Regions from separate parts of the Streptomyces sp. NPDC060027 genome, predicted to be linked through region 2. Evidence: riboswitches for the same ligand, from Rfam matches in the RefSeq annotation. Region 2 holds a riboswitch; the other holds the start of a gene.
What was found. A riboswitch is a leader RNA that binds a small molecule or an ion and turns the genes downstream of it on or off. The one in region 2 is predicted to bind cyclic di-AMP.
Positions count from the first base shown of each region.

Region 1: linked by a shared signal. The riboswitch ahead of ACFWBT_RS05935 (transglycosylase family protein) and the one ahead of ACFWBT_RS32640 (M23 family metallopeptidase) in region 2 are both predicted to bind cyclic di-AMP.

Region 1 is NZ_JBHWVI010000014.1:41,244-44,429, reverse strand. Features, by position in the region: gene eno (phosphopyruvate hydratase) at 1-287, opposite strand, end outside; gene ACFWBT_RS05935 (transglycosylase family protein) at 636-1,334, opposite strand; cyclic di-AMP (ydaO/yuaA leader) riboswitch at 1,339-1,531, opposite strand; gene ACFWBT_RS05930 (transglycosylase family protein) at 1,715-2,683, opposite strand; gene ACFWBT_RS05925 (cytochrome P450) at 2,932-3,186, opposite strand, start outside.
Region 2 is NZ_JBHWVI010000183.1:5,399-8,584, forward strand. Features, by position in the region: tRNA gene ACFWBT_RS32630 (tRNA-Met) at 9-82, shown strand; gene ACFWBT_RS32635 (PP2C family protein-serine/threonine phosphatase) at 371-1,456, shown strand; cyclic di-AMP (ydaO/yuaA leader) riboswitch at 1,761-1,918, shown strand; gene ACFWBT_RS32640 (M23 family metallopeptidase) at 1,930-2,970, shown strand.

The DNA.
Region 1 (3,186 bases), on a different contig from region 2:
ATCGCCTGGTCGATCAGGCGCTGCTCGGTGGCGTCGTAGCCGACGAGCTCCGGGCCGATCTGCTCGATGACGGCGAGGACGGCCTTCTCGACACCCTTGCCCTGGTAGCGGTTCGGGTCACCGTCGCGGAGCTCGATGGCTTCGAAGGCGCCGGTGGAAGCGCCGGACGGAACGGCGGCACGACCCGTGCTGCCGTCGTCGAGGCCGACCTCGACCTCGACCGTGGGGTTGCCTCGGGAGTCCAGGATTTCCCGGGCTACGACGACGTCGATGGACGGCACGAGCATCTCCTTCTGGGATGTGACGCGGGTACGCAGGACTTGCCAGCCCTGCGGGATGAGCCTAACCGGCCCGGGGGGATCGGCCAGCCGATCGACCACCCCTTGGGCAGAACTGAGGGTACATATTGTTCCTGAACGGAACAAAAAAAGAAATGAAAAACCCCGCTCCGGTGCATGCGGGGGAACAAGCACCGGAGCGGGGAGCCCGTGGGGACGGGGACCCTCACCGGGCCTTCCACATGGAGGCCCGGCCTGTGAGGGGAGCTGTCGTTCAGCGCGAGTGAGGCTGCGCGCGGCCCGGCTGCGGTCGCCGTCCGCCGAGGGCGACCATGGGGGGCCGGTACGCGGCCGTGCTCAGCCGAGGTGCAGCTGCTGGCCCGGGTAGATGAAGTCGGCGTCGGCGACGACGTCCTTGTTCAGCTTGAACAGCTTCTGCCAGCCGCCCTTGACGTGCTTCTTCTCGGCGATCGAGCTGAGGGTGTCACCCTTGACGACCTTGTACTCGCCGTCGCCCTTCTTGACCTTCTTGCCGGTCGGGGTGGTGACGGTCTTCTGGGCGGCCGGGCGCTCCGCGGAACGGGAGGCGGGCTGCTCCGTCGTACGGGTGGTGCTGCCCTGCGAGGCGCTCGACGAGGAGGGGGCCGACGGGGTCGACGGGGTCGAGGTGTCACCGCTGTACGCGGCGCTCGACAGGCCGACGCCGCAGGTCGGCCAGGCGCCCTTGCCCTGCCCGGCGAGGACCTTCTCGCCGATGGCGATCTGCTGCGACTTCGAGGCCTGGTCGGCGGTGGAGGCGTAGGCGGTGCCGCCGTACGCGGCCCAGGTGGAGGCCGAGAACTGCAGGCCGCCGTAGTAGCCGTTGCCGGTGTTGATCGACCAGTTGCCGCCGGCCTCGCACTGGGCGACGGCGTCCCACTCGGAGGCGGTGGCGGCGGAGGCGTTGCCGGCCGCCATCAGCGGAGCGGCGATGGCGACACCGGTGACACCGGCGAGCGTGGCGACGCGGGTGGCCTTGTTCGGACGGCGGTGCTTGCCCTTGCTGGAAAACAGCATGGAGTGATCCCCTCACCGACGCCTGCGAGGTGAGCTGTCGGGTTCGGGCCGGTTGAGTTGCCCGGCCGCGTGTCTTCGGTCCCGTCTCCAGGACGTCCGACACGCGACTTAACCCCAAGCCGTTCCGGATGTCTCTCAACTCCCGGACGCGGCGCTTACCTTGGGTCCCCCGCTCCTGCCTACGGCGCATGACGCGACGACTGTTCCCGTACGGCCGCTGGCAGGATTCGGCGTTGTGACCGTCGGGGCCCGCTGTGGCGAGCGGTCACGACCGTAAGCAGTCGATCGGCGGAATTTCAAAGACGATCAGGGCTTCTGAGACCCATCTCTCACTCGCGCCAAACCGGACATTCCACAGCTAACCGTGACGTGAACTCCCGCTACTTTTCGACCGTTTCGGTAGCAACAGACAGGCTCTGACCGGGAACGATGAGGTCGGGATCGGCCCCGACCGTGTCCTCGTTCGCGACGTACAGGCCGCCCCATCCACCTTCGAGGTCAAGGGCGTCGGCGATGCTCCAGAGACTGTCCCCGTCGTCCACGACGTACGAGTCGTCCGTGGCGTCGCGCGAGTCGCTCGAGCCGCGCGAGGCGTGCCGCCCGGCGGCGCTGTCGGTGCGGTCGTCGGCCGCGCCGGCCGACGCGTCCTCGTCGGCACTGCCGCCACGGTGCCGCCCGGTGCTGGCGCTCGCGTCGTCGGAGGCATCCGAAGAAGCGCCGTCCTGACCCGACTTGTCCGACTTGTCGTCCTTGCCGGTCGCCTTGTCCGAGCTGCCGGAATCCTGCGAGGCGCTGGGCTTCGCGGTGTTGTCGGTCACGTCCGGGGAGTCGCCCGAATCAGCTGAACCGGACGGGATGGATGAAGGGGATGAGTTGGGCGTAGTCGACAATCCGGACGAAACGGAGCCGCTCGACTCGCTCCCGCCGGCCGACGAGTCGCCGGCCAGGCCCGTGTCGACACGCACGTCGCCCGAGTCCGCGCTCAGCCCGGAGAGCGGTCCGCAGGTCGGCCAGGCCGCGAGCCCCTGGTCGTCGAGCACCTTCTCGGCCACGGCTATCTGCTGCGAACGGCTGGCCTGGTCGGCTCTCGGGGCGTATTCGAGACCGCCGTACGCCTCCCAGTCGTCCTGGGTCAGCTGTAGCCCGCCGTAGTACCCGTTGCTGTTGTCGGCGCTCCACGCGCCGCCGCTCTCGCACTGTGCCACCCGGTCCCAGGTGGTTCCGTCGGCCGCGCTCGCACTCGTCGCGGCGAGCAACGGGATGGCGATCGCCGATCCGGTCACCCCTGCGGCGACGATGAGGGCCGGGGCCTGACGGGGGCGACGGTGACGGCCGTTCCCGGAGAGCATGCGGAAGCCTTTCGCGTGACAGCAGGTGACAACGGGCCTCCTGCGAAGTAAGAAGCGCAGGTGCCGCGTTGATGGGTGAACGTAGCCGGAGTCGAACGCTTGTCACAAGTCGATGCAGTACAGATCACGTGAAGATCACAGATTTGATGGATCATCATGTTCCGGTAGCCGGAAGGGTGCTCTTTCCGGTATTCGGAAGAACCCCCTCGACAGGGGTGGCGAAGGGTCACCGATGGACCGATCAAGGGCTATTTGACCGGGGTGAACTCCACCGGAAGCGTGCGCAATCCGCGCATAATGAGCCCTCCACGCCAACGCAAATCAGCCGGATCTCCCGCAAGTCGGAGGTCGGGGAGGCGGGTGAGGAGCGTGCCGAGCGCGGTCTGCCCCTCCAGACGGGCCAGCGGCGCGCCCAGGCAGTAGTGGATGCCGTGGCCGTAGCCCACGTGCTGATTGTCACGCCGTGCGAGATCGAGCGTGTCCGGCCGCTCGAACCGCTCGGG
Region 2 (3,186 bases):
TTCAACGACGCGGGGTGGAGCAGCTCGGTAGCTCGCTGGGCTCATAACCCAGAGGTCGCAGGTTCAAATCCTGTCCCCGCTACTGAAGACCAAGGGCCGGAACTCGGATTCACGAGTTCCGGCCCTTGGTGTTGTGCCCTCCGGCCGGTTCTCTCCGGGATCGTTCCCCTTCCCGGCCGGTTCTCCGGACCGGTCCCCTTCCGGCAGCCGGCGATCCCCCGGTCGGGCCACACGGGTCGCCCGCCGTCCCCGCTCCGGGTCTTCTGGACGGGTGGGGCAGCCAGGAGGTGAGCAGCGATCCGGAGAACCGCATGACCGCGCCGACAGGTCGCCGCCCGGTCTGCCCCGAGGCGCCCGGCTGCCCGGTCCGGTGGGAGCGGCTCCCCGCCGGATCTCCTTCGCGCGCACCCTGCTCCGGACCCTGCCGGTGCTGCTCCTCGTCGGGGGGATCATCTACGACTACTTCACGCCGTCGGCCTTCACCGCGGCCCCCCTCTTCACGGCCGCGCCCCTGGTCGCCGCGCCCCTCTACTCGCTGCGCGGCACCGTCGTCACCGGCGTTCTCGCCGTCGGCACGGTGTTCCTGGTCCACCACCTGCTCGACATCGTCCTGAAGGTCGACGCGGTCACCGAGTCGGTCACCGTGGCGACGGCCGCCGTCCTCGCGGTCCTCATCAACATCCTCGTCCGGCGCAGCGACGAACGGCTCGCCTCTGTACGGGAGATCGCCGAGTTCGCGCAGCGTGCCGTGCTGCCCGAGCCCGACCCGCGGATCAACGGCCTCGACGTCGCGGCGCGGTACGAGGCGGCGCAGGCGGACGCGTTCATCGGCGGTGACCTGTACGCGGTGCAGGACTCGCCGTACGGCGTGCGGATGGTCGTCGGCGACGTACGCGGGAAGGGGATGGCCGCCGTGGCCGCCGTCGCCGTGGTGATCGGGGCGTTCCGGGAGGCGGCCGAGCAGGAGGAGTCCCTGGAGGCGGTCGCACGGCGGCTGGAGCGGGCGCTGACGCGCCCGGGCACCCGGCACGAGAGCCCCGACGCGTTCGAGGAGTTCACCACCGCCGTCCTCGCGGAGATCCCGTACGACGAGGACATCGTGCGCATCGTCAACCGCGGCCATCCGCCGCCCCTGCTCCTGCATCTCGACGGCACACTCGTCACGCTCGCCGCCGAGTCCTTCGCGCTGCCCCTCGGGATGAGCGAGCTGGGGACCTGGCCCGACCGCGTGCTGACGGCCCGCTTTCCGCGCGGGGCGACGATGCTCCTGCACACCGACGGTCTGTCCGAGGCCCGCGATCCGCGCGGGGAGTTCTACGATCCGGCCGCGCGGCTGGCAGGACGGGTCTTTCCCGGCCCCGACGCGCTGCTGACCGCCCTCGCCGAGGAGGTCCGCCGGCACACCGGCGGCGCGCTGACGGACGACATGGCGCTGCTCGCCGTCCGGCGCGTCTGAGGTGGGCCCGCGAGCGGGTTCATGGGCTGCTCTGGGCGGCCGTCACCCGCGACGCGTACGGTCTTCTCGGCCGTTGTCACGAGGAGTGATCGGACAGTGCCCCTCCGCATAACGACTGACACACCGTCAAATAAATCCGTGTCGAGGTCACGTGGTCAACTCGCCCGTTTTTCATCGTCCATGACCCCAAAGTCCTGGCCAAAAGCTGTTAATGATCAGTCGGAACAGCTTGGAATCCGGTGCCTGAGTCTATTAACGTTCGATAACGCAGCGCGGTCGTCCCAGCCGTCACAAGAGACGGCTCCGTGCGCACGTGCCGAATCCTGCAAAGGAACCGGGGAACCACCTACTTGGGGTGAATCGAGCGTATTACGCCGTGGAAGCACGGTGGTTATACGCGCGTAGGAGACCTTCCTGCTCCGAACCCGTCAGCTAACCCGGTAGGCGACAGGGAAGGAAAGGAGTGCGCCCACGTGGCGTCCAACCGGCCTGCTCAGCCAACCTCGTTCGCGCCGAATGACACTCACACCTTCGGCTATGCCTCCGGCAAGGACGAGGGAACCTGGGAAGAGTGGAACCCCACCGAGGATTCCGTTCTTCCCGTCCGCGGCCGGCACCGCGTAGGCAAGCAGCGCGGTGGAGGACTCGCCCGCAGCTCGACCGTTCTCGGCGTGGGTGTCATAGCCGCCGTCGGTGCGGGTGGCATGGCCACCGCCGCGCCGGGCAAGGCGCCCGTCTCGATCTCGCTGCCCGACCTGTCGTCGGTCACCGAGTCCGCCAAGGCCCTGATATCGGACGGCGGATCCAGCGCTCCCAAGGGTTCCACCACTCCGCTCACGAGCGCCGGTCTGACCAGCGTCGACACGGCCCAGGGCGCCACGGACGCCGGTGAGGCGCTGCGCGCCCGCATCATGCAGCAGGCCGAGTCGCAGCAGAACCAGGTCGACACCGCCGCCCAGCAGGCCGCCCAGGCCGCCGCCGCGAAGAAGGCCGTCGCGCTCGCCGCCAAGCAGCAGGACGACGCGGAGGCCAAGGCCGCCGCGGTGAAGAAGAAGGCGGAGGACGCGGCCAAGGCGGAGGCCGAGGCCGAGCGCCTCGCCGAGCTCGCCAAGAGCTACTCGCTGCCGACCTCCTCGTACACCCTGACCTCGACCTTCGGCGAGGCCGGCTCCATGTGGTCCTCCGGGTACCACACCGGACTGGACTTCGCGGCGCCCACCGGGACGCTCATCAAGGCGATCCACAGCGGCACCATCACGGAGGCCGGCTGGGCCGGATCGTACGGCTACCGCACGATCCTCACCCTCGACGACGGTACGGAGCTCTGGTTCTGCCACCAGTCGTCGATCAGCGTCAGCGTGGGCCAGAAGGTCGCCACCGGTGATGTCATCGGGCGCGTGGGTGCGACGGGCAATGTCACCGGGCCGCACCTGCACCTCGAGGTGCACCCCGGCGGCGCCGCCACCGGCATCGACCCGATGGCGTGGCTCCAGGGCAAGGGCCTCAACCCCTGACCCGTACGGCCTCTGACCCGTACGGCCTCTGACCCGTACGGCCTCTGACCCGTACGGGCTCCGACCCGTACGGGCTCCCTGGCCGTACGACCCTGAGCCGTACGCGCGCTGATCCGTACGAGCGACCCCTCGTGCCCGAGGTTTCGTGATCCGTGTGCTCGCGGTGCGTGCGGCTCCTGGCCGTGCGCGCGGCTTTCCTTTTCTCCGGCGGTCCTG